Regions from separate parts of the Streptomyces sp. NPDC001709 genome, predicted to be linked through region 2. Evidence: riboswitches for the same ligand, from Rfam matches in the RefSeq annotation. Region 2 holds a riboswitch; each other region holds the start of a gene.
The links. A riboswitch is a leader RNA that binds a small molecule or an ion and turns the genes downstream of it on or off. The one in region 2 is predicted to bind cyclic di-AMP.

Region 1 (9,947 bases), on a different contig from region 2:
GCCGCTGCTGCTCGGGGCCTACTCCGACGAAGTGGGCCGCGCGCTCTTCGGGGCCTCCGCGGAACTCACCCGGCTCGCCGGCTGGATGGCCTTCGACACCGGCCAGCAGGAGGCCGCGCAGCGGTACTACATCCAGGCGCTGCGGCTCGCGCGCGCGGCGGCGGACGTGCCGCTCGGCGGCTATGTACTGGCCTCCATGTCGCTGCAGGCGACCTACCGCGGCTTCGGCGACGAGGGAGTCGATCTGGCGCAGGCCGCGCTGGAGCGGAACCGGGGGCTGGCGACCGCGCGCACGATGAGTTTCTTCCGGCTGGTGGAAGCGCGGGCACACGCGCGTGCGGGAGACGCGCAGGCGGCGGGTGCGGCGCTGAAGGCCGCGGAGGGGTGGCTGGAGCGGTCTCGGGAGGGGGACAACGATCCTTCTTGGCTTGGTTTCTATGGCTATGACCGGTTCGCCGCGGATGCGGCCGAGTGCTACCGGGATCTGAAGGCGCCTCGCCAGGTGCGGCGGTTCACCGAGCAGGCCTTGTCGAAGCCGACGGAGGAGTTCGTACGGTCGCACGGGCTGCGGCTGGTCGTCTCGGCGGTCGCCGAGCTGGAGTCCGGGAATCTGGACGCCGCCTGCGAGCAGGGGGTGCGGGCCGTGGAGGTGGCCGGACGGATCTCTTCCGCGCGCACCACGGAGTATGTGAAGGATCTGCTGCACCGGCTGGAGCCGTACGGGGACGAGCCGCGGGTGGTGGAGTTGCGGGAGCGGGCCCGGCCGCTGTTGATGGCTCCGGCCTGAGAACCGGTCCCCACCTGCGTTTGAAGGTGTTGTCAGTGGCGCAGTGCACTATCGAGGTGGGAGGTGGTGCAGGTGCCGGTCGGGGCGTACGACTGTGACGTGCTCGTGGTCGGTGGGGGGATCGTCGGCCTGTCCACGGCGTATGCGATCACGCGCGCCGTGCCAGGGACGCGGGTCACCGTGCTGGAGAAGGAGCCGGGGCCGGCCCGGCACCAGACGGGGCGCAACAGCGGAGTGATCCACAGCGGGATCTACTACCGTCCGGGCTCGCTCAAGGCGCGGTACGCGGTGCGGGGCGCCGCCGAGATGGTGAAGTTCTGCGCCGAGTACGGCATCGCGCACGCCGTCACCGGCAAGCTGATCGTCGCCACGGAGCGGGAGGAGCTGCCCCGGCTGCACGCGCTCGTGCAGCGCGGGCGGGAGAACGGGATACCGGTCCGGGAGCTGGGCCCCGCCCAGATCGAGGAGTACGAACCCGAGGTGCGCGGGCTCGCCGCCATACACGTCGGTACGACCGGGGTGTGCGACTTCGTGGGAGTCGCCCGGCAGCTCGCGCAGGCCTCGGGGGCCGAGATCAGGTACGGCGCCCGGGTCGTCCGGGTCGACCGGCGGCCGGAGCGGGGCGTGGCCGTACTCACCGCAGGCGGGGACGTCGTACGCGCGCGCGTGCTGGTGAACTGTGCCGGGCTGTACTGCGACGAGGTGGCGCGGCTGACCGGGGACGAGCCCGAGGTGCGGATCGTGCCGTTCCGCGGCGAGTACTACGAGCTGGCGCGGCCGGAGCTGGTGCGCGGGCTGGTGTATCCGGTGCCGGATCCGGCCTTCCCGTTCCTCGGGGTGCATCTGACACGCGGCATCGACGGGGGTGTGCACATCGGGCCGAACGCGGTGCCGGCGCTGGCCAGGGAGGGGTACGGCTGGGGGGTCGTACGCCCCCGGGAGCTGGCCGGGACGGTGGCGTGGCCGGGGTCGTGGGCGATCGCCCGGCAGCACTGGAGGTACGGGGCGGGTGAGCTGCGCCGCTCGCTGTCGAAGGGGGCGTTTCTGGAAGCGGTGCGGAGATTGCTGCCCGGGGTGGAGGCGGACGACCTGGTGCGGGCCCCTGCCGGGGTGCGGGCGCAGGCGGTGTTGCGGGACGGGACGCTGGTCGACGACTTCCTCATCCGGGAGGGGAGCCGGGCAGTGCACGTGCTGAACGCACCGTCTCCGGCTGCCACCGCTTCTTTGCCGATCGGCCGGGAGGTCGGGCGCCGGGTGCTGGACATGCTCGGGGCGCTGTAGTGCCGGCGAGGGCGCCCTCGTAGGGCGCCGTAAAATCGGAAGCACTGTGTCTGACTTCCTCAACGCCCCCGAAGCCCCCGCGCCGGCCCCCCACACCCCCGGCGTCTCCATCCGGCATACCCGGGCCAAGGGGGAGCCGCGGTTTCCGGACGGGCCCAAGGCCGACCCGGCCGGGTCGCACTTCGAGCGGCGGATCCGGAGTTTTCAGCCGCGGCGCAGCCGGGTGACCGCCGGGCAGGCGGACGCGTTGCAGCGGCTGTGGCCCCTGTGGGGGCTCGACATCGACGGGCAGCGGGTCATCGACCTGGGCGAGCTGTTCGGGAACGACAAGCCCGTGGTGCTGGAGATCGGGTTCGGGATGGGCGAGGCCACCGCGCAGATGGCCGCCGCCGACCCGGACACCAACATCCTCGCCGTGGACGTGCACACCCCGGGGCAGGGCAATCTGCTGGGTCTCGCCGACCGGGACGGGCTGGACAACGTCCGGGTGGCCAACGGGGACGCGATCATCCTGCTCAGGGAGATGCTCACCCCCGACTCGCTGGACGGGCTGCGCGTGTACTTCCCGGACCCCTGGCCCAAGAAGCGGCACCACAAGCGGCGGCTCATCCAGCCCGAGTTCCTGACGCTCGCCGCGACCCGGCTGAAGCCCGGCGCGCTCGTGCACTGCGCGACCGACTGGGAGTCGTACGCCGAGCAGATGCTCGAGGCGCTCACCGCACACCCCGACTTCGAGAACACCCAGGCGGACGGCGGTTTCGCGCCGCGCCCCGGGTTCCGGCCGCTGACCCGTTTCGAGGGCCAGGGGCTGGACAAGGGACACGTGGTGAACGACCTGCTGTTCCGTCGCGTACCGCACCAGGTCCCAGCCCACGAACCGGATCAGGAACGATAAACAGCTCCAGCCCCTCGTCCCACCACCGTTAGGGTCGATGCCGTGGCCACCAGTCCTCCGTTTCCGACGTATCCCCCGGCCCCCGAGGGGCCCGTGTTCCGCCATCCGCACTGGTGGCAGCGCAGGTGGGTGCGGTACGGGGCACTGATCACACTGCTGGTGCTGTCCGGGCTGGTCATTCTCGCGCTGGTGCGGCGGCAGACCGGTACCGAGGGGTTTCTCGTCGGCCTCGGGCTGGCCGTGCTGCCCGTGCCGTGGCTCATCGCCGCCTTCCGGTGGCTGGACCGGGTGGCACCGGGCCCCTGGCGGAACCTGATCTTCGCCTTCGCCTGGGGAGCGTGCGCGGCGGCGCTGATAGCGATCGTCGCCAACAGCTTCGCGACCAAGTGGATAGCCACCGCCACCGCCGATCCGGCCAGTGCGAACACCCTCGGCGCCACCGTGATAGCGCCGATCGTGGAGGAGTCCGCCAAGGCCGCCGCCGTACTGCTCGTCTTCCTCTTCCGCAGGCGCGACTTCACCGGGATCGTCGACGGGGTGGTGATAGCCGGGATCACCGCCACCGGGTTCGCGTTCACCGAGAACATCCTCTATCTCGGTACGGCCTTCGGGGCCGACCAGGTCAGCGGCGGTCAAGGCATCGCCTCCGTCACCGCGGCCACCTTCTTCGTGCGCATCGTGATGTCCCCGTTCGCGCACCCCCTGTTCACCACCCTCACCGGCATCGGCTTCGGCATCTCGGCGCTGTCCGCCGAGCGCCAGCACGTCCGGCGGGTGCTGCTGCCGGTGTGCGGTCTGCTGCTCGCGATGAGCATGCACGCCTTCTGGAACGGCTCCTCCACCTTCGGCGAGTTCGGGTTCTTCGCCGTCTACGGCGGATTCATGGTGCCCGTGTTCGGGCTGCTGACCTGGCTCGCGATCTGGACGCGGCAGCGGGAGCTGCGGACCGTGCGGGAGGAGCTGCCGGCATATGTGCTGGCCGGCTGGCTGGGGCTCGCCGAGCCGTTCGCACTGGGGTCGATGCGTGCGCGGCGGACCGCCCGTGACTACGCCCGGCACCACGGCGGCCGGCCCACGGCCCGGGCGGTGGCGCGGTACGAGGCGTACGCCACGTCGCTCGCGTTCCTGAGGGCCCGGGGGCGCAAGGGGAAGGCGGGGAGCGACTTCGTCGTACGGGAGCGGGAGCTGCTGGACGAGCTGTGGCGGCGCAGGGATGCGGCCCGGCCGGCGTTGGAGTACGCGGCGCGTGCGACTGCGCCGGCTCGGCCGATGTACCCGGCGCCGGTGCCTACGGCGTTCGGGCCGGGTTACGGGTACCCGGCGGTGCCGTATCCCGCGTACAACCCGTATCGGTCGTAGCCGGTCGGGCTGCCGGGAGTTCGGCACCGCCGGAATCCGCCGTCGTGGCTGAGCGCCGTTCGGCGGGAGGGATTACTCAGGCCGACGCCGCCGTCAGGCTCGCCACCTCGGCCTCCGTCAGGCTCAGGTCCGCCACCCCCAGCAGTGCCGGGAGCTGCTCCACCGTGCGGGCGGAGGCGATCGGGGCCGTGATCGTCGGCTGGGCGGCCAGCCAGGCGAGGGCGACCGTGGCGACGGGGGCGTCATGGGCGGCGGCGATCTCGTCCAGGGCCGCCAGGACCTTCTGGCCGCGCTCGGAGTCGGCGTACTCCTGGGCCCGGCCCGCGCGGGCGCTGTCGACCTTGGTGCCGGGGCGGTACTTGCCGGTCAGGAAACCCGCGGCGAGGGAGAAGTACGGCACCGCGGACAGGCCTTCCCTGGCGGCCAGGTCCTGCAGCGGGCCCTCGTAGGTGTCGCGGGAGACCAGGTTGTAGTGGGGCTGGAGGGCGACGTAGCGGGCCAGGCCCTCGCGGTCGGAGAAGTCGAGGGAGGCCTTGAGGCGCTCGGCGCTGATGTTGGAGGCGCCGATCTGGCGGACCTTGCCCGCCTTCACCAGCTCGTCCAGCGCGCCGATGATCTCGTCGACCGGGATCTCGGGCTTGTCGAAGTGGGTGTAGTAGAGGTCGATGTAGTCGGTGTCCAGGCGGCGCAGGGAGGCGTCGGCGGCGGCCTTGATGTTGGCGGCGGACAGTCCCTGGTACTCGGGGTGCTGGCTGACCTTGGTGGCGATGACGACGTCGGCGCGGTTGCCGCGGGCCTTGACCCACTTGCCGATGATCGTCTCGGACTCGCCGCCCTCGTTGCCCTCGATCCAGGCGGAGTAGGAGTCGGCGGTGTCGATGAAGTTGCCGCCGGCGGCCGCGTAGGCGTCCAGGACGGCGAAGGAAGTCTCTTCGTCGGCGGTCCAGCCGAAGACGTTGCCGCCCAGGGACAGCGGGAAGACCTCGAGGTCGGAGGAGCCGAGTTTGCGCAGAGAAGTCATGCTTTACACCAACGCCGACGACGGATGATCTCATTCCGTCGCCGGCGCCAGGATCCCGCCAAGGGAGGAATCAGGGGGTGAGGCCCTTGTCGCGCAGCCACGGCGCCGGGTCGATGGCGCCGGCCTGGCCGTTCGGGTGGACCTCCAGGTGCAGGTGCGGGCCGGTGACGTTGCCGGTGGCGCCGACCCGGCCGATGACGTCGCCGGTGGAGACCTTCTGGCCGACCGAGACGTTGATCGAGGACTGGTGGCAGAACCACAGCTCGGTGCCGTCGTCCAGGGTGAGGACGGTGCGGTAGCCGTAGGCGCCGGCCCAGCCGGCCTGGGTGACCGTGCCGCCGTGGACGGCCTTGATGAGGGTGCCGGTGGGGGCGGCGAAGTCGAGGCCGGTGTGGTAGCCGGAGGACCACATGGCGCCGGGCTGGCCGAAGGTGCCGGTGATCGTGTACGAGACGACGGGCAGCGTGTACTGCTTGGCCAGCTCGGCCAGGCGCTTGGCCTCGGCGGCCTTCTTGGCGTCGGCCTCCGCCTTCTGCTTGGCGGCGGCGGCCTTTGCGGCGGCGTCCTTCTCCGCCTTGGCGGCCGCGTCGGCGGTCTGCTTGTCGGCGGCGGCGAGCGCGGTGGCGGTGGCCTTGCTGTCGGCCTTGCTCTGCTGCTGCTCGGCCTGGGCCATGATCCGGTTGCGCAGGGCCTCGCCGGCGTTGCCGCTGTCCGCGCTGTCGGAGGTCACGCCGACCTTGCTGAGCGCGGTGGCGGGCTGGGGCTTGGCACCGGAGTCGTCGCCGAAGAAGTGGCTGACGGAGTCCAGGTCGGGCAGGGATATGGAGACCGGCGGCTTGCCGGTGTTGGCGCTGGCCATGCCGCCCGCGCCGACCGCGGCGATCACGCCGACGCCGAGGACGGTGGAGCTGCGCGCGAAGCCGCCGCGCTGCTTGGCGACGCGGTGCCGGCCGCGGACCTGGGCGAGGGAGTCCTCGGTGGGGTTCCACTCCTCCCAGGGGCCCTCCTCGGCGCGGTAGGCGCCGTAGCCGAAGGTCTCGGGCTCGGCCCCCTCGGGAACGAACGGGGCTTCTGGGGCAGGCCGGTTGGACGCCACTAGGGCGCACTCCTTTCCTTCCTCCGCCTACCGGGTTAGCTGACGGGTTCGGAGCAGGAAGGTCTCCTACGCGCGTATACCGGCCATGGCTGCACGGCGGTATCCGCGTGATTCACCCCAAGGTGGTGGTTCCCCGGTTCCCTCGCGGGATTCGGCGCGTGCGCACGGAGCCGCCTCTTGTGACGGCTGGGACGACCGCGCTGCGTTATCGAACGTTAATAGACCCGCCAGGCAGTTTCCAAGCCCGTTCGGCTTGATCATTAACGATTTCGGGCGTGGACTTACCGGCTACGACCACTGCAAAACGGGCGAGTTGGCCGCCATTCAGGAGTCTCGGCGTTTTTGATGGTGACTCAGATGTTATGCGGAGGGCTTCCGTCCGATCACCGTCGGTGACGGTGATCGAAGCGGTGTGCGTTGCACCCCGCACATGGGGTACTCTGGAGTCACAACGACGCGGGGTGGAGCAGCTCGGTAGCTCGCTGGGCTCATAACCCAGAGGTCGCAGGTTCAAATCCTGTCCCCGCTACTGAAGGCTCAGGGCCCGGAAACCAATGGTTTCCGGGCCCTGAGTGTTTTCCGAAGCCGGCAGGACGCGGCGGACGGACGGCTCACCCCAGCAGGTGGGCGTTCGGCGCCTTGGCGATCTCCGCCAGCTCCGGCAGTACGACGACCTGCCCACCCCCGGCGACCAGCACCCCCGTCCCGTCGGCTCCGGCGACGAACGTGTCCGGCTCCCGCCAGGCCGTGACCACCCTGCGCACCCCCGCCCGCAGAATCAGCTCGGCACAGGGCGCGGGCCGCGAGGCCCGCCGGGCACAGGGCTCGAGGCTGCTGTACACGGTGGCGGCGGCCAACCGCGGATCCGCCGGATCCACCTTCGCGAGCGCCGCCTCCTCCGCATGGACCACGGGGTCGCCCCCCTCGCGCGAGTGTCCTCGCGCGAGCTCCGTACCGTCGGCGGCGACCACCACCGCGCCGACGCTGAACGCCGTCTCCGAGGGCGGGCACAGCGCGGCGAGTTCGCAGGCGGTGCGCAGCCAGTGGCGGTCGGCGGCGGTGGGGAGCGAGCCGGTGCCGGGGGCCGTGGGCTCGTAGCGCATGAGGACCACGTCCTCGATACGGCGGGTCTCGGTCAGGCGCAGCCGGCCGGCCTGGTAGACGCCGGGGCCGAACAGGCGAGGGGCGCCCGGGTCGCCGACGAACAGCGGGGCGAGGACCAGCTGGAGCTCGTCGGCGAGGCCCTGCTGAAGGAGTTGGGTGTGGACCGTGCCACCGCCCTCGACCATCAGCCGTCGTACGCCCCGCTCGTCGTGCAGATGGGACAGCAGGGCCCGCCAGTCGAGGTCGGGGCCGAGCGGGACGACGTCGGCGGTGCCGCCGACGCGGCGGGCGGCCTGCTCGGCGCCCTTGTCGGTCGTGTAGACGAGCTTGTCGCCACCGGTGTGCCAGAAGTGGGCGTCGGGGTCGAGGTCACCGGTCGCGGTGACGGTCACCTTCAGCGGGTACTCCGGCCTGCCCTCCCGGAGCCGGGCCGCGCGGCGCTCGGCGGAGTTGACCAGCAGCCGCGGGTTGTCGGCGCGGATCGTGCCCGCGCCGATCAGGATGGCGTCGACGGAGGCCCGTACCGCGTCGACCCGGTCGAAGTCGGCCGGGCTGGACAGCAGCAGCCGGTCGGGGCCGGTGTCGTCCAGGAAGCCGTCGAGGGAGACGGCGGCGGACAGCAGCACGTACGGGTACGACATCGGCGCGGTCTCCCTGCAAGTCTTGGTTCAAGTTTGAAACAAACCTACACTGGCGGCATGACGACCCGCTGGCTCAGCCCCGAGGAGCAGCGCGCCTGGCGCGCGTATCTCGCCGCGACGCACCTCCTGGAGGACGCGATCGACCGGAACCTCCAGCAGGAAGCCGGCATGCCGCACCTGTTCTACTCCGTGCTGGCCAATCTCTCCGAGGCGCCCGACCGGCGGCTGCGCATGACCGACCTCGCCGAGACGCTGAAGATCACGCGCAGCAGGCTGACGTACGCGGTGACCCGGCTGGAGCGGGACGGGCTGGTGCGCCGGGAGGACTGCCGCTGGGACAAGCGCAGCAGTATCGCCGTGCTGACGGACGAGGGGATGGCCGTACTGGAGCGTACGGCGCCCGGGCACGTGGAGACCGTGCGGGCCACCCTGTTCGACCGGCTCAGGCCGGAGCAGGTGGCGCAGCTGGAGGAGATCTGCACAGGGATCGCCCACGGGTTGCAGGGTGAGGGCACCGAGTCCGGGACGGAGGACGTCCCCTGGCGGCGCCGATCGTCCTGTTCGGGTTCCGCGTCCCCGTCGCCCACGGCTCCCGAAAAGTGATTGCTTTAACTTTGAAACATGAGGTAGGGTCCCCCGTACCGCTGCTTCAAATCTGAAGCAAAGCCCGCCTTCGGAGGGACCCGCATGCTCGACACCCCCGCCGCCACGCCGCGCGCCCGCGTCCGGGTTCCGCTGCGCTTCCACGACGGCTACAGCGTGGACGCCGAACTCGTCACCTTCCACGGCCTGGCCGACGGCCAGGAGCACATCGCCGTAGTCCTCGGCGACCCGGCTCCGGACTCCGTCCCGCTGGTGCGGCTGCACTCCGAGTGCCTGACCGGCGACGTCTTCGGCTCCGCCCGCTGCGACTGCGGACCCCAGCTGCGCGAGGCGGTCGAGCGCATCGCCGACCGCGGCGGCGTCCTGCTCTACCTCCGCCAGGAGGGCCGTGGCATCGGCCTCTACAACAAGCTCGACGCGTACGCCCTCCAGGACCAGGGTCTCGACACCTACGAGGCGAACGCCGCGCTCGGCCTGCCGGAGGACGCCCGCGACTACACGGCCGCCGCGCAGATGCTCGCCGCCCTCGGCATCGACGAGCTGGACCTGCTGTCCAACAACCCCGACAAGGCCGAGCAGTTGCGCGCGCTGGGCGTCGTCGTACGGGACCGGGTGCCGACCGGCGTCTTCACCACCGCCCACAACGTCCGCTACCTGCGCGCGAAGGTCCTCCAGACCAGCCACACCCTCCCCCTGGCCGAACTGAGCGTGGGCTGAGCGCGGCCTGAGCGGGGGCTGAGCGGGGCAGGCAGCCGGGGCTGCCGATCACCCCTGCCGACGGCCGGGGAGGCGGAGGGCCGGGAGGGCCGACAGGGCCAGCAGGAGCGCCGCGAGGGTGTACGCGGTGCGGAAGCCGGTCGGGTGCATGCCCGCCGAGGCCAGGACCAGCGACAGTACGGCGGTGCCCGCGGACGCGCCCAGCTGGGAGTTGATGCTCAGCGCGGTACTCGCCGCGGCCAGCCGGTCCGCGGGCAGGTCCCGGCTCGCGGTGGTCATCGTCGGCATCAGCACCATCCCGGTGCCGACGCCCATCACCATGGCCGATGCGACCATCCGCCAGGGCGCGACCTGGGGCACCCCGGTCTGCCAGGCCATCAGCGCCATCCCGAGGGCGGCCACCGCGATCCCGGCCGGGATCAGCCGGCGCGGCGCCACCTTGT
Region 2 (9,947 bases):
GTGAGAGACCTCGTTGCTCTTGCTGTCGTAGCCCCACACGTTCTTGCCGTTGTGGATGAGGCTGTACTCGGAACCGCTCTCCAGCAGCGACAGCTTCTGCTTCTCGGGGCCGTCGGCGGCCACGCGCAGCGTGTGCGTGCCGGAGACCAGCGAGGTGAGCTTGGACTGCGGGTCGGCGGAGGAGCCGTCGCCGGAGCCCTTGGCTGCGCCGGAGGCCAGGCTGTCCTCCAGGCCGCCGAGGTTGGGCAGGCCGAGGTCGGTGTTGATCCGCACGGTGCCGGACAGCTGCTGCACGTCCGACTTGGCGATCTTCTCGATGAGCTGCTGTGCGGTGATCTTGGGCAGGTCGGGGTCACCGGAGGCGGCGAGCGCCGGGACCAGCCCGATCGTGGCCGCCGCCACCCCCACCACCGCGACCGGGACCGCGTAGCGGGCGGCCTTGCGGCGTCCGGCGTGCGGGGCCGCGTCCCGCGCGACGTCCCCTCGCGCGGCGTCCACTGCGTCGTCGGATTCGTACGGTGCCATGTGTGCCTTACCTCCGTCGTCGGCGGCGGCTGTCCTCACGCTGGTCCACCAGAGCCGCCATTCTCACCCGAATCGGTGAGGAGTGGTGATTTCCGTGGCTTCCATCTCACCAAATCGGCCATGAGGAAGCGTCAGACCACGGAGCCAACTCCGTGTACGCCTGCGGTATGACACGTAGGGGCAACGACTCCCCCGACCCGTAAGGGTCTCACCGGAACGGGCGGAGCCGGACGGGGTCGCCTGGGCTCGTGCGGCTGGTTGCACCGGGGGTGCCGAGTGTGGCGGGCAGCCGGGGGCGGCGGAGGTCACGGCTCGGCGGATGGCCGCGGGGCCGCAGGACGTGGCTCGGCGGGCGTGGCTCGATAGGTGACCGGTGGGCGTGGCTCGATGGGTGACCGGTGGGCGTGGCTCGGCGGGCGGCCGGAGGGCGGAGCTCGGCGACCGACCAGCGGGCGGAGCTCAGCGGCCGACCGGAGGGTATAGCTCGGCGGGCGGCCGGAGGACGTAGCTCGGCGGGCGGCCGAGGTCGGCCGATGCAGCGTCCGGAGACGCGGTACGGCGGCGAGCCGGGGTCAGCCCGGCACGGGCCGGATGGTGTGGTGCGGCAGGCAGCCGGGGGTCGGCCGACGCGGCGCCGGGGAGCCGCGGCGCGGCGGACACCCGCAGTCAGCCGACCGAGCCGGAAGGCGTGCCGCGACAGGCAGCCGGGCTGTCAGCCGACCCCACGCCGAAGGCGTGCGCCGCAGGCATGGCGCCGCAGGCGGCGAGGGTTCAGCCGGCCCGCCACCGGAAGGCGTACCGCACCAGGCGGCCGGGCTCAGCCCGCGCGGTGCACCACCGCGTCGCACAGCTCCATCAGCGCGGCCTTGGCGTCGCATTCCCGCAGCGGTGCCAGCGCCGCGCGGGCCTCCTCCGCGTACCGGACCGTGTCCCGGCGGGCCTGCTCCAGCGCGGGGTGCGTGCGCAGCCCGGCCAGTGCCTCGGCGTGCCGGGCGTCGTCGCTGAGGTCGGAGTCGAGCAGCTCGCACAGCGCGATGTCCTCGGCCAGACCGAGGCGGGCGGCGCGCTCGCGCAGCCGGAGCACGGGCAGGGTCGGGATGCCCTCGCGCAGGTCGGTGCCCGGGGTCTTGCCGGACTCGTGCGAGTCGGAGGCGATGTCCAGGACGTCGTCGGCGAGCTGGAAGGCGACCCCGAGCCGCTCGCCGTACTGGGTGAGCACGTCGACGACCGTCTCGTCGGCGCCGGACATCATCGCGCCGAACCGGCACGACACCGCCACCAGCGAGCCCGTCTTGCCGCCGAGCACGTCCAGGTAGTGCTCGACCGGGTCGCGGCCGTCCGAGGGGCCGGCGGTCTCCAGGATCTGGCCCGTGACCAGCCGCTCGAACGCGAGGGCCTGCACCCGGACCGCCTCCGGACCGAGGTCGGCGAGGATCTGGGAGGCGCGCGCGAAGAGGAAGTCGCCGGTGAGGACCGCGACGGAGTTGCCCCAGCGGGTGTTGGCGCTGTCCACGCCGCGCCGCACCGCGGCCTCGTCCATGACGTCGTCGTGGTACAGCGTGGCCAGATGGGTCAGCTCCACGACCACGGCCGACGGCACGACACCCGGCGCGTAGGGGTCGCCGAACTGGGCCGCGAGCATCACGAGCAGCGGCCGGAACCGCTTCCCGCCGGCCCGAACGAGGTGCTGCGCGGCCTCCGTGATGAACGGGACCTCGCTCTTGGTGGCCTCGAGCAAGCCTTCCTCGACAGCCGCCAATCCGGCCTGGACATCGGCTTCCAGAGCCTGGTCCCGCACGCTCAGCCCGAACGGCCCGACGACGGTCACGAGGGGTCTCCTGTCTGCTGGTGTCTGCTGGCGATTACACGGTTTGTCGATAGGTCGCTGCCATCACTCAAGTCAGCGTATCCGGTCCTCTTTCGATCACCGATAGCGCCCACCGGTCCAGCCCGGGCGGTATCGAATCATGGCCGGTATGTTTTTGATCAAGTGGTAAGAACGGACATTTATCGACTTAACAGGAATCCGCACACTTTGTCGCGAACCGAGGGGCGAGCGGAGTAACGCCGACACCCCCCTCCACGCCGCGACGATCATGCATGACACGGCGGCCGCCGCGATCACTGCGGCCATCAGGACAACGACGGGCATCGCATCACGGCTTCCACCACCCGGCCGATCCACCCGAATCCCTCATGTCCGATTTGAAATACTTTGCTATTTCGTGAGTTGGGTCACGAAGGCCCATCGGTGCCCCGACCCCGCCGAACCACCCTTCCCCCTTGCCCCGTCGGCGACTTGAGGGTTGGCAACCGCAAAGGATCAAGCACCACATACGGCACAGACCAAGGTCAAATGGCACGTTGTGTGACTCCGGCACTTGTTCCGGACATGTGCTCTCGCATACGTTCCGGGCCGTCGGGCGGACGCCTAATCCTGCCGCCGCCCGCGTAACCCATCGACGAACTCATTCGTACGGCAGGAGCGGGGGACCCAGGTAAGTCGCCGGACCGGACGGCACACGTCGCACCGGAACGGCTAGGGGTGAAGCCGTGCCTTCCCGGGCACGGCCGGGCACCTCCCCGCCCGAACCCGACAGCTCACCTCGCAGGCGCCGGAGAGGAATTCCCCATGTCTGCTGCCGCTCAGCCCCGCCGTACCCGGACCAGCCGTCTCTTCCGCACCCTCGCCGTCGCCGGCACCGGTGCCGGCGTCCTCGCCCTGCCGCTCATCGGCGCCACCAGTGCCTCCGCGGCCACCCCCACGGCCGCCACGACGGCCTCCACCACCGTCGCCGGGTACCCGAACAACCTCGACGGCTGGATCCGCGAGTCGCTCGCGATCATGGCCCAGAAGGGCATCCCGGGCAGCTACAACGGCATTTACCGCAACATCATGCGGGAGTCCTCCGGCAACCCGTTCGCCATCAACAACTGGGACTCCAACGCCGCCGCCGGCACCCCGTCCAAGGGCCTGCTCCAGGTGATCGACCCGACCTTCAACGCCTACCACGTGGCCGGCACCGCGTTCTCCCCCTACGACCCGGTCGCCAACATCACCGCGGCCTGCAACTACGCCGCCGCGCGGTACGGGTCGATCGACAACGTGTTCAGCGCGTACTGACAGTCCCCGAGGACCGGCGGGACCGCCTGTCCGGCCGCGCCTCGGTGAAGCGGCACGGCATCGGCCGCCCGGCACGTTCCCGCACCTGACGGACGGGGCGTGCGGGGCGGCCGCCGCGTCTTCCCGGACGGCCGGATACTGATGTGCCGGTCAGTCGGTCGGGAACAGTTTTTCGAGGACGACGGCGATGCCGTCGTCCTCGTTCGACAGAGTGACCTCGTCGGCCGCCGCCTTGAGTTCGGGGTGCGCGTTGGCCATGGCGACCCCGTGTCCGGCCCAGTCGAACATCGGGATGTCATTGGGCATGTCGCCGAACGCCAGGGCCTCCTGCGCGGCGATCCCGAGCCGCTCGGCGGCGAGCGCGAGACCGGTCGCCTTGGTCACCCCGGACGGCTGGAGCTCCACCGTCCCCGGCCCCGACATGGTGACCGTCGCCAGCGAGCCCACCACCGCGCGCGCGACGGCCGCCAACTCGTCGTCGGACAGGGCGGCATGGCGCAGCAGCACCTTGCTGATGGGCTCGCACCACAGGTCGTCGCGCCGGCCGACCCGCACCGCGGGCAGGGTCGGGTGCGGCATCCGATAGCCGGGTTCGATGAGCGTGAGCCCGTCGACGCCGTCCTGGTCGACCGCCGCGTAGACCTGCCCCACCTCGGCCTCGATCTTGCCGAGCGCGGTCTCGGCCAGCTCCCGGTCCAGCCGGACCGACCACAGCAGACGGCCGGACGCGGCGTCGTAGACCTGTGCGCCCTGCCCGCACACCGCGAGCCCCGTGTAGCCGAGGAGCTCGAGGAGGGGCCGTACCCGCGGGGCCGGGCGGCCCGTCACCACCAGGTGCCGGGCACCGGCCCGCGCCACCCGCGCGAGCGCGGCGAGCGACCGGTCGGAGACGGTGTCGTCGCCGCGCAGCAGTGTTCCGTCCAGGTCGGTGGCGATCAGTGAATACGCGGGGGAGGCTGCCATGATCAGAGAATACGGATACCGCGCCCCGCCGACTCACCTTGTGACCCTGGGCACTTACGTACTGATCGTCCCCAAGTGGTGCCTGCCAGGCCCTAGATGAGGGGGCCGTAGGCTTCAGCCGTGGGCCGCCGCCAGGTGTTTCGCCAGGCGTGGGGAGGCGAACTCCGTACCGCAGACGAAACGCATCACCGGGCCGTACGACGACGCCGCCGGCAGACCGGTGAAGTACAGGCCGGGGACGGACGAGACGAAGCCGGAACCGAGCTTCGGCGTGCCGCGGCTCACCGCGAGCCGGGTGCGCAGTTCATGACCGAGGAAGTCCATCGCCGCTATGTCGACGCGGTAGCCGGTGGCGGCGATGATGTGGTCGGCGGTGAGCCGCTCGGCCTGTCCGCCGTGGGTGCGGACGGTGAGGACGGGGCTGCCGTCCGGCGCCTCGGCGGCCACGACCCGCTCGACATCCTGCACCTGCACGGCGCTCTCGAAGCGCTCGCGCAGCCACCATGCGCCGAGCGGTCCGAGGACGCGGCGGACCAGGTAGTGGCGGGTGGCCTCGGGCAGATAGCGGTAGGGGTGCGGGTAGTAGCTGAGCGCCCACAGCGACCAGGCGTTGCCGAAGGGGGACTCGGGGCGCAGCTTCGGCTGGTCCCAGGGCGGGGCGCCGAAGGCGACCCGGCCGCGGCCGCGGGCGACCACACGCACGCGTGCCCCTGCCTCCGCGGCGAGCGCCGCCGTCTCCAGCGCGGACTGGCCGGCACCGACCACGATCAGCCCCTTGCCGGCGAACCGGCTCAGGTCGTGATGCTGGGAGCTGTGCGAGACCGGACCCGTGGGCGCCGGTCCGTCGGCCGCGGCTCCCGCGAGCTCCGCCGGGAGGTGCGCCAGGCCCGACAGGCCGGTGGCGACGACGACCGCGCGCGCGGTGAACATCTCCCCCGAGTCCAGCTTCAGTTCGAAGCCGCCGCTCTTGTCACGGTCGACGGAGACGACCCGCACCCGCTCCAGCTCGGGGACCAGCTTCTGCTGGAACCACTCGCCGTAGGCGATGAACGTCTCCGCCGGGATGATGTCCTCGTCGGTCACCAGGCGGCGGATCCCGGCCGCGTCGCAGTAGTCGGCGAGGGTGTGGCCGGGCTGCGGGCAGTCGAAGTTCGAGGCGGCGGGCGTCGACTTCAGGAGCATGCCCTCGGGCATGTGGTCGCGCCAGCTGACCATGGGGTCGCCGAAGACGCGGACGGGGATGCCGCGCGCCCGCAGATGGGCGGCGGTGGACAGGCCGAACGGCCCGGCCCCGATGACTGCAACCGGTCGAGTCACGAAGTCCCTCCCCAGGACACGGTGCGCCACTCTCGGTGGCCTTGCCTACTTCGTGGAGGTGGTGCTGCTGCCGCGGCGGTTGGTCCGCCACAGCTGATAGAGGTGCTTCGCGCCCGGGCGCACGAAGCGGGCGAGCATCGTGAGGAACGGCAGCGGGTCGTCACCCGCGAGCCAGGCCAGCTCCGTCCCGCTCGCCTTCGCCGGCGCGTGCGGCGTCGTATAGCCGCTGCGGCGGTAGGCGAGGAGGGCGGGGAGGTCGATGTTCTCCACGATGTAGCGGTGGCCGGCGCGCTGTTCCCCCTCCGGAACGGGGCGGCCGGTCAGGTTCAGATGCATGGCGCGTACGACGTCCACTCCCGACTCGTTCTCGAACAGCCGGAACTGGGCGCCCATGCGCGGGTTGAAGTCGAGGAGCTTGTACTGTCCGTCGCGCCGGTCGAAGCGCAGGTCGAGGTCGATGATGCCGCTGTAGCCGATCTGTTTGATGAAACGCGCGGCGAGGTCGGTGAGTTCCGGGTTGTCGACGACGTACGCGTTCGCCGTCATGCCGGCGTGCGGCGGCCATGAGCGGACCTTGACGCCGGTGAACAATGCGAGGGGGCTCGCGTCCTGGTCGAAGCAGGCGTGCACGATCCAGTCCTCGGCCTCCTCGCGCGGCAGGTACTCCTGGAGGATCACGCCCGGCTGCGCGCCCCAGTCACGGGCGAGGGCGAGCAGGCCTTCGCGGGTGGCGATCCGTGTGGTGCCGCCGACCGCGGGCCGTGTGCGCCGCACGAACGCCTCGCGGTTCTTGGCCACCACCGGGAAGCGGGCCGTGTCGGCGAAGGCGACGATGTCCTCGTACGACTCCGGGAACGCCGACGCGGGGCTCGCGATGCCGTGCTCCACGCACAGTTCGTGCAGGCCCTGCTTGCTGGCGAGGCGGCGCGGCAGCCCGGGGTCGACACGCGGAAACAGAAAGGATCCGGCCAGATCGTCCTGGTGCTCGGCGATCAGTACGGCGGCCTCTTCGTCGGTCGGGATCAGGACAGCGGGGCGGCCGATGCGGCGGCCGATGCGCAGCAGGCCCTCGACCAGGTGGCCCGGGTCCTCCGCGCCGGTCGTCGGCCACACGAAGGCCTTCTTCAGATAACGCGAGGAGGCCGCGGGCGTGTACGCGTCCTCGGTGATGGCATACATGGGCACGCCGAGCCGGCCCAGGCTGCGGATCGCACCGACGCCGCCGTGGTGCAGCGGATAGTCGCCGAACTTGACGATCAGTCCTGGTACGTCCCGGTCCGCCTCGAACGGCACACCGACGGTGTTTCCGGCCACGGGTCCCCCCACGTGTCCCCCCAATGGAACGGACCCACCCCGTCCGTGTCCCCAAAGGACGCTAAGCCGGAATTGCCGCCTCCGACAAGGCCTATTCGGACATTGCGAACTCTTTAGACAGGGTGCGAGCAACCTTTCGAAGACCCTCCGACACGCACCTTTCGGACACCCTTCGGGGTACCGCATGGGGCACTGCCCAAGACACGCGTCACGGCCGTAACGTGTGGCGCGACCACATGGAACGAGCGCCATGCACGGCCTGGATGAGAGTGAGGCAGTACCCCATGCCCCCCTTCGACGTCCCCGAGGGCGACCCCTTCGGCCCGCACAACCTTCCCTATGGCGTGTTCTCGCCCTCCGGCAGCACGGAGCGGAGGGTCGGCGTCCGGCTCGGGGACCACGTCCTCGACGCGGGCGCCGCAGCCGCCGCCCTCGGCTCGCCGCACCACGCGCTGCTCGCGCGGCCCACCCTCAACAAGCTGCTCGCCGCCGGCCGTCCGACCTGGTCCGAGGTGCGGCGCGCCCTCACGGACTGGGTCACGAACCCCGCGCACCGCGAGACCCTCGAGCCGCTGTTCCACCCCCTGTCCGAGGTGAGCCTGCACCTTCCCTTCGAGGTGGCGGACTACGTCGACTTCTACGCCTCGGAGAACCACTCCCGCAATGTCGGCCGGATCTTCCGCCCGGACGCCGAGGACTCCCTCACCCCCAACTGGAAGCATCTGCCGATCGGTTACCACGGCCGCTCCGGCACGGTGGTCGTCTCGGGCACGGACGTCGTACGGCCGTCCGGACAGCGCAAGGCGCCGGCCGACCCGGCGCCCGTCTTCGGCCCGTCGATCCGGCTGGACATCGAGGCCGAGGTCGGCTTCGTCGTGGGCGCGCCTTCCGAGATGGGCAGCCCGGTCGCGCTGGCCGACTTCCGCGAGCACGTCTTCGGGCTGTGCCTGCTCAACGACTGGTCCGCGCGGGACATCCAGGCCTGGGAGTACGTCCCCCTCGGCCCGTTCCTCGGCAAGTCCTTCGCGACCTCGGTGTCGGCGTGGATCACGCCGCTGGAAGCACTGGAGCACGCGCGCGTGGCGCCCCCGGAGCGCACGCACCCGCTGCTGCCCTATCTGGACGACTCGGCGCCCGGCATCGAGCCCGGCGGCTACGACCTGCGTATCTCCGTCGCGATCAACGGCCACGTGGTCTCCGAGCCGCCTTTCTCGACCATGTACTGGACCGCGGCCCAGCAGCTCGCCCACATGACGGTGAACGGCGCCTCGCTGCGCACCGGCGACCTGTACGGCTCGGGCACGGTGAGCGGCCCCGAGGAGCGCCAGCGCGGCTCGCTGCTGGAGCTGACCTGGAACGGCCGCGACCCCCTCGATCTCCCCGATGGCAAGCGGACCTTCCTGGAGGACGGCGACGTGGTGACCCTGTCGGCCTGGGCCCCCGGCGCGGACGGGCGCCGTGTCGGACTCGGGGAGGTCAGCGGGCGGGTCGTAGCGGGGTGAGTGATGTCGGGGTGAGCGGCGCCTTGTAGGCAGGAACGAGCAGTCCCGCCGCGACCGCTCGCCGGCGATCGTGGCCGCATGGGGGGACGTCGTGTCCACCTCCCTGCTGGGCGCGGCAGATCCCCGCCCTGATCAGCAGCGGCCTGCTGACCGAGGGCGAGCGGCCGCCGACGGTACGGCAGCCACGGCAGCCGCTCGCGGGCCTCGGCCTGGCGGCGGGCACCGTGGCTCGTACCTTCCGCGAACTGGAGGCGGCGTCCCTGATCCGGACCCGGCGCGGCGCGGGGACGCGGGTGACTCCTCGGACATAAGACCTCTGCTCCCGGAGGCGGGCCGGACGGCGGGAAGGAAGCGGGCGGCAGGAACTGCGGGACGGATCACCGCCGAGAACTGCCTCGCGCCGCCCCGCACCGTCATACTGGGCGGACACGCACCACGCGACGCGCCCTCGGCGCGTCGCCCCGCACCACCCGTCACCCGCACAACTCTCCGATCAGGAACCGGAGCCCCGGCATGACCGTCTGCCTGCTCCTGCTGAGCGTCGTCGCCCTGACGGCCGCCCTGCCGGCACCACGCGCGCTGACCCGTGCCGCCTGGCCCGAGCGGGAACCCGTGGTCGCACTGTGGGTGTGGCAGTGCCTGGTCGCCACGGTCCTGCTGTGCTGCCTGGCCGCACTGATCCTGGGCACGGCGGCCGTCTTCCACACCGTCCGCGACCGCGTGTTCGCCCCCGCGCCGCCCTCCGTCACCGCCGCCTACGACCTCTCCGCCGCGCCGGTATGGGCCGCCGCCCTCACCGTGCTGCTGGCCTGCGGGGCCGCCTGGACGACGGCGATGCTGGGCCGGGAACTCGTCGAGGCCCGGCGCAGCCGCGGCCAGGCCCGTGCGCAACTGCGCGAACGCGCCCCCGACCTGCCGGCCGGGCTGCCGGCGGCGCGCGGCCCCATGCTGGTGCTGGAGGACGAGTACCCGGACGCCTGGTGGATGCCGGGGCACCCGCCGCAGCTGGTCGTCACCACCGGCGCACTGCACCGGCTCACCGACCACCAGCTGGACGCCGTCCTCACCCACGAGCGCGGGCACGCGCGTGCCCACCACGACTGGCTGCTGCACCTGTCCACCGCGCTCGCCACGGGCTTCCCGCGCGTGCCGCTGTTCGCCCACTTCTGCGACCAGACGCACCGTCTGGTGGAACTCGCGGC
Region 3 (9,947 bases), on a different contig from region 2:
GTCTCCGACCCGTTGGTCCCGGCTCGGCCACGGCCTGCCCAGCTCGGTGACGACCGACATCACCCTCCTGCCCTCGGGTGACGCGGTGGTCGCCGCGACACACGGCCGTGGTCTGTGGAGGCTCAGCCTGAGCAGGTGAGCCGACCGGTCCGGCCGGCGCGCACCGACGGCGTCGGCCGGACCGGCCGGACGGCCGCACCAGGCATCTCCCCCCACGTCCGCGGCGGTGGTCGGCGTCGTTGCCGCGTGCCAGGGCCACTCCATTGGCCGAGCAACCCGGCCACCGCACCGGGAATCCGTCATACGGGCCTGCCAGGGAGAACACACGATGCCGACGAGAATCCTGCTCGAAGGACGCCCCGGCACGGGCAAGACGACCCTTGTCCGCCGGTTGGCCACGCTCCTGCGCACCCGCAGGGTCATCGGCTTCACCACAGAGGAGATCCGGCACGGCGGAACCCGCAGCGGCTTCGCGCTGGAGACACTGGAGGGCGGTCACCGAGCCGTGCTCGCCCATGTCGACTTCCCCGGTCCACCCCGGGTGGGCCGCTACGGCGTCGATCTGGGCGTCATGGAGCAGCTCGCGCTGCCGCCGCTCAGGTCGGCGGCAGCGGATCCTGCTGCTGGAGATCTCGTGCTGATCGACGAGCTCGGGCGTATGGAGCTGGCATGTACCGCGTTCCAGGACACGGTCCGGAGCCTGTTCGAGTCCGACATCGACATCGTCGCCACCGTCCACGCACACCGTGACCCGTTCACCGACGGCCTCAAGCAGCGCCCTGGCATCACCCTGCTCCAAGTGACCCGAACCAACCGGGACACGCTCCCCGAGGAGCTGGCAGCCCGGCTCGAAAAGCCATGACGCGTCACGCGCCTCAGCTCGCCACGCTCAGCCCTCGCCCACAAGGTCGAGGTCGTCACGAGGGGCCACCGGCATGATCTCCGGAACGGGCCACTTGCGGTCCAGCGGCTGGGACACATCCCGCCACCAGGGGTGCGTGGGGAGGACTCCAGCGGGCTCGAAGGGCCGGCCCGGAACAGGGACGGCCACCGCCTGCCCGACCGCCTCGGCTGCGGCCAGCGTCCACTCGCCCGGCTCGGCCCAGGGGTGCGGGGCGAGATTGAAGGTGCCCCAGTGGATCGGGAGCAGCGCGCCGTGCGGGGCACCGCCCTGCAGGTCGAGGTGGGCGCGCAGGCCCTCCTCGGGGGTCATGTGGATGTCGGGCCAGAACTCGCTGTAGGCCCCGATCTGGATCATCGTGGCGTCGAACGGCCCGTGGGCCGCGCCGATGTCCCTGAAGCCGTCGAAATAGCCCGTGTCCCCGCTGTGGAAGATCCGGTTCTCCTCGCCGGCGACGGCCCAGGACGCCCAGAGCGTGTGCTGGGTGTTGCGCAGGCCGCGGCCGCAGAAGTGGCGGGCGGGCGTCGCGGTGAGGGTGAGGCCGCCGACCCGGGTCGACTCGTGCCAGTCCAGCTCGCGCAGCCGGTCCGGGGAGACACCCCAGTGCTCGAGATGGGCACCGACGCCGAGCGGCACGGCGAACACGGTGTCCGTGCCGGCCAGCGCCTTGATGGTGGGCAGGTCCAGGTGATCGTAGTGGTCGTGCGAGATCACGACGACGTCGACCTCGCCGAGCGCGGCCAGCGGCAGCGGCACGGGGTGCAGCCGCTTGGGCCCGACGAAGGGGAACGGGGAGCAGCGCTCGCCCCAGACGGGGTCGAACAGCACCCTGTGGCCGTCGATCTCCGCGAGGACGCTGGAGTGGCCCATCCAGGTCAGTCGCAGTCCCGTGACGGGCTGCTTGGCCAGGTCGGCGAAGGTCGTGGGATGCACCGGGACGGTGCCTCTCGGGGCGCGCAGGGGCCGGGTGTCCTTGTCGAGGAACACCTTCGCGAGGTCCAGCGTGGAGCCGGAGGGCCGGGTGCGTGCCGCACCACCCGGGTTCTGGAAGACGCCGTCCTTGAAGTGGGGGGAGCGGCGGATGCGTGCCAGGCGCTCACCTCCCGGATCCGCGCCGAAGGCCGCGGGCCGCAGCGCGCGGAGCCCGGAGCTCGAGGAGCGCAGTCCGGTCACGGTACCTCCCGGTGGAGTGGGTGAGGCTCCCCATTATGGTCGGCCCCTCCGACAGCCCGGGAACGGCGGGGCCCCCTCCGCGGACGTGACGCGCGCTACTGAACCTTCGTTCAGCACGTTGACAGGGGGCCGACCGGCTCCAGATACTGACTCGCGATTCAGTAGAGGAGCGGGCGCGCGGCGCAGTATCGGCCGCTGTGGTCCCACCCTGACCACCGTCCCCGAGGAGACCCCATGACCGCCCCCGCTCCCCTGATGTCGCTCGTCTGGACCGACCACGTCACCGGCCGCCAGGGCTTCCTCGTCGTGGACCGGCTGGTGCGCGGCGTGGCCAGCGGGGGGCTGCGGATGCGCCCGGGCTGCACCCTGGCGGAGGTGGCGGGGCTGGCCCGCGGCATGACGATGAAGGAGGCCCTGCACTACGACCCCGAGGCCCGTTACGTCCCTCTCGGCGGCGCCAAGGGCGGCATCGACTGCGATCCCCAGGACCCACGGGCGCACGGGCTGCTGGTGCGCTACCTGCGCGCCATGCGGCCGTACATCGAGAGCTGCTGGACCACCGGCGAGGACCTCGGCCTCACCCAGGACCTGGTCGACCGTGCGGCGGCCGAGGCGGGCCTGGTCTCGTCCGTCCAGGCGGTGTACCCGCTGCTGGACGACGAGGCGGCGGCCCGCAAGCGGCTCGCGGACGCCTTCGCGGTCGAGGTGGACGGCATCGGCCTGGACGAGCTGGCCGGCGGCTGCGGGGTCGCCGAGTCGGTGCTCGCGGCGCTGGACCGGGCGGGCGTGCCGTACGCGGGTACACGCGTGGCCGTACAGGGGCTCGGCACGATGGGCGGGGCAACCGCGCGGTTCCTCGCGCGCGCGGGGCTGACGGTGGTGGCGGTCGCCGACATCAAGGGCACGATCGCCAATCCGGCGGGGCTCGACGTCGAGGCGCTGCTGGCCGCGCGGGACGGTTACGGCACCGTCGACCGCCGGGTACTGCGCCCCGGCGACCGCGAACTGCCCGGCGACGCCTGGCTGTCCGCCGACGCCGAGGTGCTGGTGCCGGCGGCCGTGTCGTACGCGATCGACACCGCCGACCAGGAACGGATCGGCGCCCGCTGGATCGTGGAGGCCGCCAACATGCCCGTGCTGCCGGAGGCGGAGGAGCTGCTGGCCGCGCGCGGGGTGACCGTGCTGCCGGACGTGGTGGTCAACTCCGGTACGAACGCCTGGTGGTGGTGGACCCTGTTCGGTGACATCGGCGCCGATGCCGAGCAGGCGTTCGCGCACATCCGGCGCTCCATGCGCACCCTGGTCGGGCTGGTGCTGGACCGTGCGGACGCCGACGGTACGACCCCGCGCGCGGCCGCGCACGCCGTGGTGACCGACCGGCTGCCGGAGATCGCGGACCGCTTCGGGTGGTACCGGTGACGACCCCGGACGCGCTCTTCGAACAGCCTGGAGGACCTGGCCCTTTCGGCGCCGCCCTTGACGACGGATTAGGGTGACCGCGTGGCGAGAGTGCGGTTGAGCGTGGCCGAGCGGCGGGAGGAGCTGCTGCGGGCCGCCATCGGGCAGATCGAGGCGCGGGGCGTGGCGGCGGTCAGGATCGCCGACGTGGCCGCGGTGCTCGGGGTGAGCAACGCGCTGGTGCTGTACCACTTCTCGACGAAGGAGAAGCTGGTCGCGGCGGCGTTCACCTACGCGGCGGAGGACGATCTCGCACATCTGCGCAAGCTGCTGGGCCGGCGGACGTCCGCGCTGCGCCGGCTGCGGGCCGCGGTGCGCTGGTACGCGCCGACCGGACAGGCCAAGGGCTGGCGGCTGTGGATCGAGGGCTGGGCCGTGGCGCTGCGCGAGCCCGCCCTACGGCAGGTCACCCGGGACCTGGACCAGCGGTGGAAGGCCGCGATCACCGAGGTCATCGCCGAGGGCGTGGCGGCGGGCGAGTTCGCCTGCGCCGACCCGGCCGGCGCCGCGCTGCGGCTGACCGCGCTGCTGGACGGGCTGGCGGTGCAGCTGACGTCGTACCCGGGAGCGGTGCCACGGGCGCGCGCGCAGGAGTGGGCCGACGACGCGCTGGCCCGCGAACTGGGCCTGGAGCGCAGTGCGTTGACCGAGCGCTAGGGCCTGTCGTTTGGATCAGGCCGGCTGTAGGTCACGGCGCCTTCCAACCGACCCGAGCGGGGTCTGGTGCGTGCAGCTGCAAGGCGGAGGAGGGCGCCAACGCGATGGGGGTCCCCCCGCGATGGGGGTCCCCCCGCGCGAGCGAAGCCGAGCGTGGGGGAGAAGCCGAGCGTGGGGGAGTTGGCAACCGACGACAACGCCGCAGATGTGCGTGCCAGACCCCGCGACGCCGGGATGATCCAAACGACAGGGCCCAGGGCCTGTCCGGGCTGCGCCGGCGGGCCCGGCGCCACGGTGACGAGCCACCGCCCGCACCGCATCCCAGGCCAAGGCGCCCCGCCCCGGACAACCGCGCCCCGCACCGCAGGCCGCACGGTGCGAGGCACGTCGGTGGGGGTCAGGCCACCGAGGCGATCCGCATCTTGATGTCGTCGGGCGACAGGGTGCCCTTCGCCGTGACGTGGTCGCCGGAGGACTCGCCGCGCAGGCGGCGGCCGATCCACGGGACGAGGTACTCACGGGCCCAGTGGACGTCGTCGCGCCGGATGTCCAGGGTGCCCCGGGGCGGCAGCGGCGGCCACGGCTGCTCGGGGTCGGCCGGGATCGGCAGGCCGAGGGCCTGGCCGGCGCGCAGCGCCACGCGCGTGTGCCCCTCGGGCGAGAGGTGGAGCCGGTCGCTGTCCCAGGCCCTGCGGTCCTGCACGGACTTCAGGGACCACAGGTCGAGCACGGGACAGCCGTACCGGTCCGCGATGGCGCGGACATGGCCGTTGTACGTGGCGATCTTGCCCCGCAGGTGCTTGAGCACCGGGACGCCCCGGGTGTCGAAGCCGGTCGTCACCAGCACCGTGCCCGCGGCTTCGGCCAGCCGGGCCACGGCCCGCTCGAAGCGCTCGGCCACCTCGTCCGGGTCGGTGCCGGGCCGGATGATGTCGTTGCCGCCCGCGCAGAAGGAGACGAGGTCCGGGGCCAGTTCGACGGCCTGCGGGAGCTGGTCCTGCACGATCTGGTCGAGCAGCTTCCCGCGGACCGCGAGATTGGTGTACTTGAAGTCGCCTTCGGGCCGCCGGTCGGCGAGCAGTACCGCGAACCGGTCGGCCCAACCGACGAACGCCCCGTCGGGCCCGGGGTCGCCGACGCCCTCGGTGAAGCTGTCCCCCACCGCCACGTACGACCCGATCACTGATCTGTTGTCATTCTTCGAATCGTCTGCCACGTCGGACCATGATTCCCCTTCCGATGTGACCTACGCGACCGTAAGGAGGGGTTGACGAACGGTGAGATGAGACACCCTTAAATAATTTGCCAATCCAGGAATAGGGCTGATCCCGGACGGGTTGACGGTGTGACTCAGCCGACGGGGACGCCATGCCGGCGGAGGTAGCCGACGGGGTCGACGTCCGAGCCGTAGTTCGGCGTGGTGCGGATCTCGAAGTGCAGGTGCGGGCCGGTGACGTTGCCGGTCGCGCCGGACAGGCCGATCTGCTGGCCCTCGGTCACGGTCTGCCCGGCCGAGACGGAGAGCTGCGAGAGGTGGGCGTACTGCGCGTAGTAGCCGTCGTTCAGCCTGATGACGACCTGGTTGCCGTACGCGCCGCCCCAGCCGGCGGAGACGACCGTGCCCGCGGCGACGGACTTCACCGTGGTGCCGGTCGGTACGACGAAGTCGACGCCGGTGTGGTAGCCGCTGGACCACATGCTGCCGGCCACGTGGTAGCCGGTGCCGACGACGGCGCCGGTCACCGGGAGGGTGAAGCCGGTGGTGGTCGTGGTGGCACCGGAGGACTGGGGTGCCGGTGCCGCCTGGGACGCCGAGGAGTGCGACTCGGCCGACGGCCGGCTCGGGGCCGCGGACTCGCCGTGGGTGTGCGCCGACTGCCGGTCGAGCGCGAGCTTCAGGCCCGGGTGGATGAGCGACGGGTCGTCGCCGACGGCCCGCCGGTTGTCGTCGTAGAGGCGGTGCCAGCCGCCGGAGACGTGCTGTTCGTCGGCGATCACCGAAAGGCAGTCGCCGGACTTCACCGTGTAGGTGTGCACACCCGGATTCGCCTGCGCGGCCGCCTTCTTCACCGGTGACTGAGGGGACTGCGCGGCTTTTACGGAAAGGGGCTGCGTGCCGGTGGCGGCGTGGGCTCCGGTGGTTCCGATGAGGGGGAGGGCCAGGGCGGCGCCACCGGTTCCGGCGACGGCGATCGAGCGGGAGAAACGCGGGGGCTTGGGACGTCGGTGCTTACCCTTCGCGGGCATGGCGCATTTCCTCTCCGACGCCTGCGAGGTCAGCTGTCGGGTTCGGGCTGGAGCGGCCCGGCCGCCGTGGCGACTTCACCCCTAGCCTGTCGCGGAGACCGGACAGGCAGTCGTACCTGGTGGGTCCCCCGCTCCTGCCGAACGCGGGTCAAGTGTGGGACTCCGGGCGGCGGCAGGACTCGGCGTTCCGTCCGGATTGGTGGGGAACGTAAGCGAGCAAGACGCACGGAAACAAGCGGCCGGTTCCCGCCGTTCCGATTCCCGAAGATCGAATGCGGGAATTCACGATCACCCTCCGTGAATTCCCGCCCGCCGACACCTTTCAATTCCCCTTTTCAGCATGAAAATTACGTGAACATGACGCGCGACGCACGGTCATGAATATGACGCTCCTCACCCGCTCTTCCACCACGACCCCTCATTCCACAGCGAGTTGCAACGAAGGCGCCAATTCGGGCAGAAAGCTCAGATGCGGCGCAGCCGGAGAACCATCGCATCAAGGTCGCCCTTGAGTCCGGTGCGCAGACCGTGGTGCAACAGGACGGCACCCCGATGAACTTCACCCGTTTCGCGGCATTCGTACGATGCCGTCGGGTCGAGTCCGCGCAGACGCAGCGCCGGGACCGGCTCGCCGTGGCTCTGCGCCTGGAGCCAGGCCAGGACCACCGCCTCCTCCCCGCGGACGTACTGGACCGCGCTGAGGCCGCCGGCCGGGGGCCGCAGCCGGTACAGCTCGCCGTGCTGGACGACGGTCCGGATCTCTTTGTAGAGCTCGACCCACTGCCGGGCCTCGGCCAGCTCCTCACCGGTCCACTCGGTGAGGTCGCCACCGACCCCGAGGACCCCCGCCATGGCGCTGACGAAACGGAACCGCAGGGTGCTGACCCGGCCGTTGAGCTGGGTGTTCGGGCTGTCCGTGACCCAGGCGGCCATGACCCGGGCCGGGTGGATCTGGCTGAAGCCGTGCTGGATGGCGAGCCGGTCCAGCGGGTCGGTGTTGTCGGAGGTCCACACCTGGTCGGTGCGACCGAGCACACCCAGGTCGATCCGGCCGCCACCGCCCGAGCAGGACTCGAAGGCGACCCCCGGGTGAGCCGCGCGGAGCCGGTCCAGCAGGGCGTACAGGGCGCGGACGTGGTCCACCCACAGGCGCTGCGGATATGGCTCACCGGGCCAGCCGGCGTCGGTGAAGCAGCGGTTGAAGTCCCACTTCACATAGTCGATCGGGGCGCTGGAGAGCAGGGTGTCCAGCTGCTCCCAGAGGTACTCCTGGACGTCCTCGCGGGCGAGGTTGAGGACGAGCTGATTGCGCAGTTCCGTCCGCTTCCGTCCTGGTTGGTACTGCACCCAGTCGGGGTGCGCGCGGTACAGGTCGCTGTCCGGGTTGACCATCTCGGGCTCGACCCAGATGCCGAACCGCATCCCCAGGCCGTGCACCTGGTCGGCGAGGGGCTTGAGCCCCTGCGGGAAGCGGCCGGGGTTCGGGGTCCAGTCGCCGAGCCCGGCGCGGTCGCTGGTGCGGGCGCCGAACCAGCCGTCGTCCACCACGAACAGCTCGACCCCGATCCCGGCGGCCCGGCGGGCGAGCGCGAGCTGCTGGTCCTCGGAGATGTCGAAGTTCGTCGCCTCCCAGGAGTTGAAGAGCACCGGCCGGTCCCGCTCGGCGTCCGGGATGACGTACGCGCGCTGGTAGGCGTGCCAGGCGCGGCTCGCGCCGCCGAAGCCGCCGTCGCTCCACAGGCCCGCGAAGACCGGGGTGGTGTACGACTCCCCCGGCTGGAGGAGCAGCAGGCCCGAGTCGTCGTAGCCGGCGCCGCCGGTGATCTGCACGCGTGCGTCCGGGAGTTGGGCGACCGCGATGCGCCAGGAGCCGGACCAGCCGAGCGCGCAGCCGTAGACCTCGCCGCGCTCCTCGGTGGCGTCGGTGTCGAGGGCCACCCAGGGCAGGTGCTGGTGGCCGGTGTGGCCGCGGCGGCTGCCGATGACCTTCTCGCCGTAGGTGAGCGGGGCGGCGGTCAGGCGGGACTCGGCGGCCCAGCGGCCGTGCAGCTGGGACAGCCGCCAGCCGTCGCGGTCGGGCAGGGTCCAGGTGGCCGCGTCGGCCCGCAGCAGCTCCACGCGCGCGTGGGAGCCGTTCGCCACGGTGACCCAGCGCTCGACGACGTCACCGCGCATCCGGTAGTGCAGGGTGACGGCAAGGCCGTCGTCGTCGAAGCGCAGGCGCAGCTCGTCGCCCTCCGTCTCGTACGCCCCGAAGCTCCACTCCGTGCCGCGGCGCTCGTCGGTGCGCACGGACAGGGCGGGGCGGGCGAAGCGGGGGCCGCCCTCGACGGGGTACTCCTCACGGCCGTCGAGCGGGGACTCGAAGGGCCAGTACCCGGGCAGCGGGTCCGCGGCCAGGGCCTCCGCGTCCGCGAGGGCGATGCGCGGCCCCCAGTGCAGGTGGAGCAGCTCGTCCGTGTCGGTGAGATGCAGGGCATAACTACTGGTGGGCCCCGAGAGGAGCCAGGTACGACCGTCTTCGGCGATGTCCACCACTAAGACCTCACAGGTGCCAACAGATCCGCTCAAGTGCCAACATCATCGGGGGCGCGGCACCTGGTGACAATGCCTGTGGACAACTCCTTGCCCGAGGAAACCGATGTCGTATCGTCGACGGAGTGCCCGCCGGCGAGACGCGGCGGCGGGGCCCCGACCCGGGAGGAGCCCCCCGTGACGCAGCAGGTCCCGTCGACCGAGCCGGAGCTGGCCGGAGTCCGTAATTTCCGCGACGTGGGCGGACTGCCGACCGAGGACGGACGGCGGGTGCGGCACGGCGTGCTGTTCCGCAGCGGCCATCTGGCGCACGCGACCGAGGACGACGCGGCCTTCCTCGCCTCCCTGGGCCTGCACACGATCTTCGACTTCCGCAACGCGGCCGACCAGAGGCTGGAAGGCCCGGACGTCGAACTGCCCGGCGTGCGGAACGTGAACCTGCCGCTGAGCGACCCGGCGGACGGCGCCGAGTTCTGGACGATGGTCCGCGACGGCGACCTCGACCAGCTGCGCGGGATCCTCGCCGACGGCAAGGGGGCGGCCCGGATGATCGCCTCGTACCGGTCGATCGTCAAGGAGCGCACCGCCGAGCACTCCCGGGTGCTGCGGGCGCTCGCCGAGGACAGCGTGCCCGCCCTGATGCACTGCGCGGCGGGCAAGGACCGCGCGGGCATCTCCATAGCCGTGACGCTCCTCGCGCTGGGCGTGGAGCGCGAGGCGATCGTCACCGACTACCTGGAGTCCAACGCCAAGCACCGGCGCTACAAGGTCCGCCGCAGCGGCAGCGCGGAGACCGCGTACACCCCGGAGGTGATGGAGCTGCTGAGCCCGCTGTTCGACGCGCGTGCCGAGTATCTCCAGGCGGCGTTCGAGACCATCGAGGAGTCCTGGGGCGGGGTGGACGCCTACCTGCAGCAGGGCCTCGGCCTCGCCCCGGCGGCCCGGGACCGGCTGCGCGAACGCCTGCTGGACTGAC

Region 1: linked by a shared signal. The riboswitch ahead of ACWC0C_RS17970 (M23 family metallopeptidase) and the one ahead of ACWC0C_RS24075 (transglycosylase SLT domain-containing protein) in region 2 are both predicted to bind cyclic di-AMP.
Region 3: linked by a shared signal. The riboswitch ahead of ACWC0C_RS06770 (M23 family metallopeptidase) and the one ahead of ACWC0C_RS24075 (transglycosylase SLT domain-containing protein) in region 2 are both predicted to bind cyclic di-AMP.

Annotation. Positions count from the first base shown of each region.
Region 1 is NZ_JBSFGB010000011.1:8,069-18,015, forward strand. It holds gene ACWC0C_RS17945 (MFS transporter) at 1-787, shown strand, start outside; gene lhgO (L-2-hydroxyglutarate oxidase) at 851-2,068, shown strand; gene trmB (tRNA (guanosine(46)-N7)-methyltransferase TrmB) at 2,115-2,963, shown strand; gene ACWC0C_RS17960 (PrsW family intramembrane metalloprotease) at 3,006-4,322, shown strand; gene ACWC0C_RS17965 (aldo/keto reductase) at 4,399-5,343, opposite strand; gene ACWC0C_RS17970 (M23 family metallopeptidase) at 5,414-6,439, opposite strand; cyclic di-AMP (ydaO/yuaA leader) riboswitch at 6,449-6,606, opposite strand; tRNA gene ACWC0C_RS17975 (tRNA-Met) at 6,895-6,968, shown strand; gene ACWC0C_RS17980 (dihydrofolate reductase family protein) at 7,051-8,184, opposite strand; gene ACWC0C_RS17985 (MarR family winged helix-turn-helix transcriptional regulator) at 8,242-8,787, shown strand; gene ACWC0C_RS17990 (GTP cyclohydrolase II) at 8,872-9,504, shown strand; gene ACWC0C_RS17995 (DHA2 family efflux MFS transporter permease subunit) at 9,553-9,947, opposite strand, start outside.
Region 2 is NZ_JBSFGB010000016.1:172,088-182,034, reverse strand. It holds gene ACWC0C_RS24085 (LolA family protein) at 1-525, opposite strand, end outside; gene ACWC0C_RS24080 (polyprenyl synthetase family protein) at 1,343-2,353, opposite strand; cyclic di-AMP (ydaO/yuaA leader) riboswitch at 2,976-3,153, shown strand; gene ACWC0C_RS24075 (transglycosylase SLT domain-containing protein) at 3,158-3,649, shown strand; gene ACWC0C_RS24070 (HAD family hydrolase) at 3,800-4,612, opposite strand; gene ACWC0C_RS24065 (FAD-dependent oxidoreductase) at 4,727-5,929, opposite strand; gene ACWC0C_RS24060 (carboxylate--amine ligase) at 5,975-7,222, opposite strand; gene fahA (fumarylacetoacetase) at 7,528-8,745, shown strand; gene ACWC0C_RS24050 (M56 family metallopeptidase) at 9,259-9,947, shown strand, end outside.
Region 3 is NZ_JBSFGB010000003.1:361,342-371,288, forward strand. It holds gene ACWC0C_RS06740 (hypothetical protein) at 1-139, shown strand, start outside; gene ACWC0C_RS06745 (NTPase) at 329-862, shown strand; gene ACWC0C_RS06750 (MBL fold metallo-hydrolase) at 890-2,074, opposite strand; gene ACWC0C_RS06755 (Glu/Leu/Phe/Val dehydrogenase dimerization domain-containing protein) at 2,309-3,493, shown strand; gene ACWC0C_RS06760 (TetR/AcrR family transcriptional regulator) at 3,575-4,189, shown strand; gene ACWC0C_RS06765 (SGNH/GDSL hydrolase family protein) at 4,587-5,372, opposite strand; gene ACWC0C_RS06770 (M23 family metallopeptidase) at 5,540-6,436, opposite strand; cyclic di-AMP (ydaO/yuaA leader) riboswitch at 6,440-6,592, opposite strand; gene ACWC0C_RS06775 (alpha-galactosidase) at 6,902-8,974, opposite strand; gene ACWC0C_RS06780 (tyrosine-protein phosphatase) at 9,149-9,946, shown strand.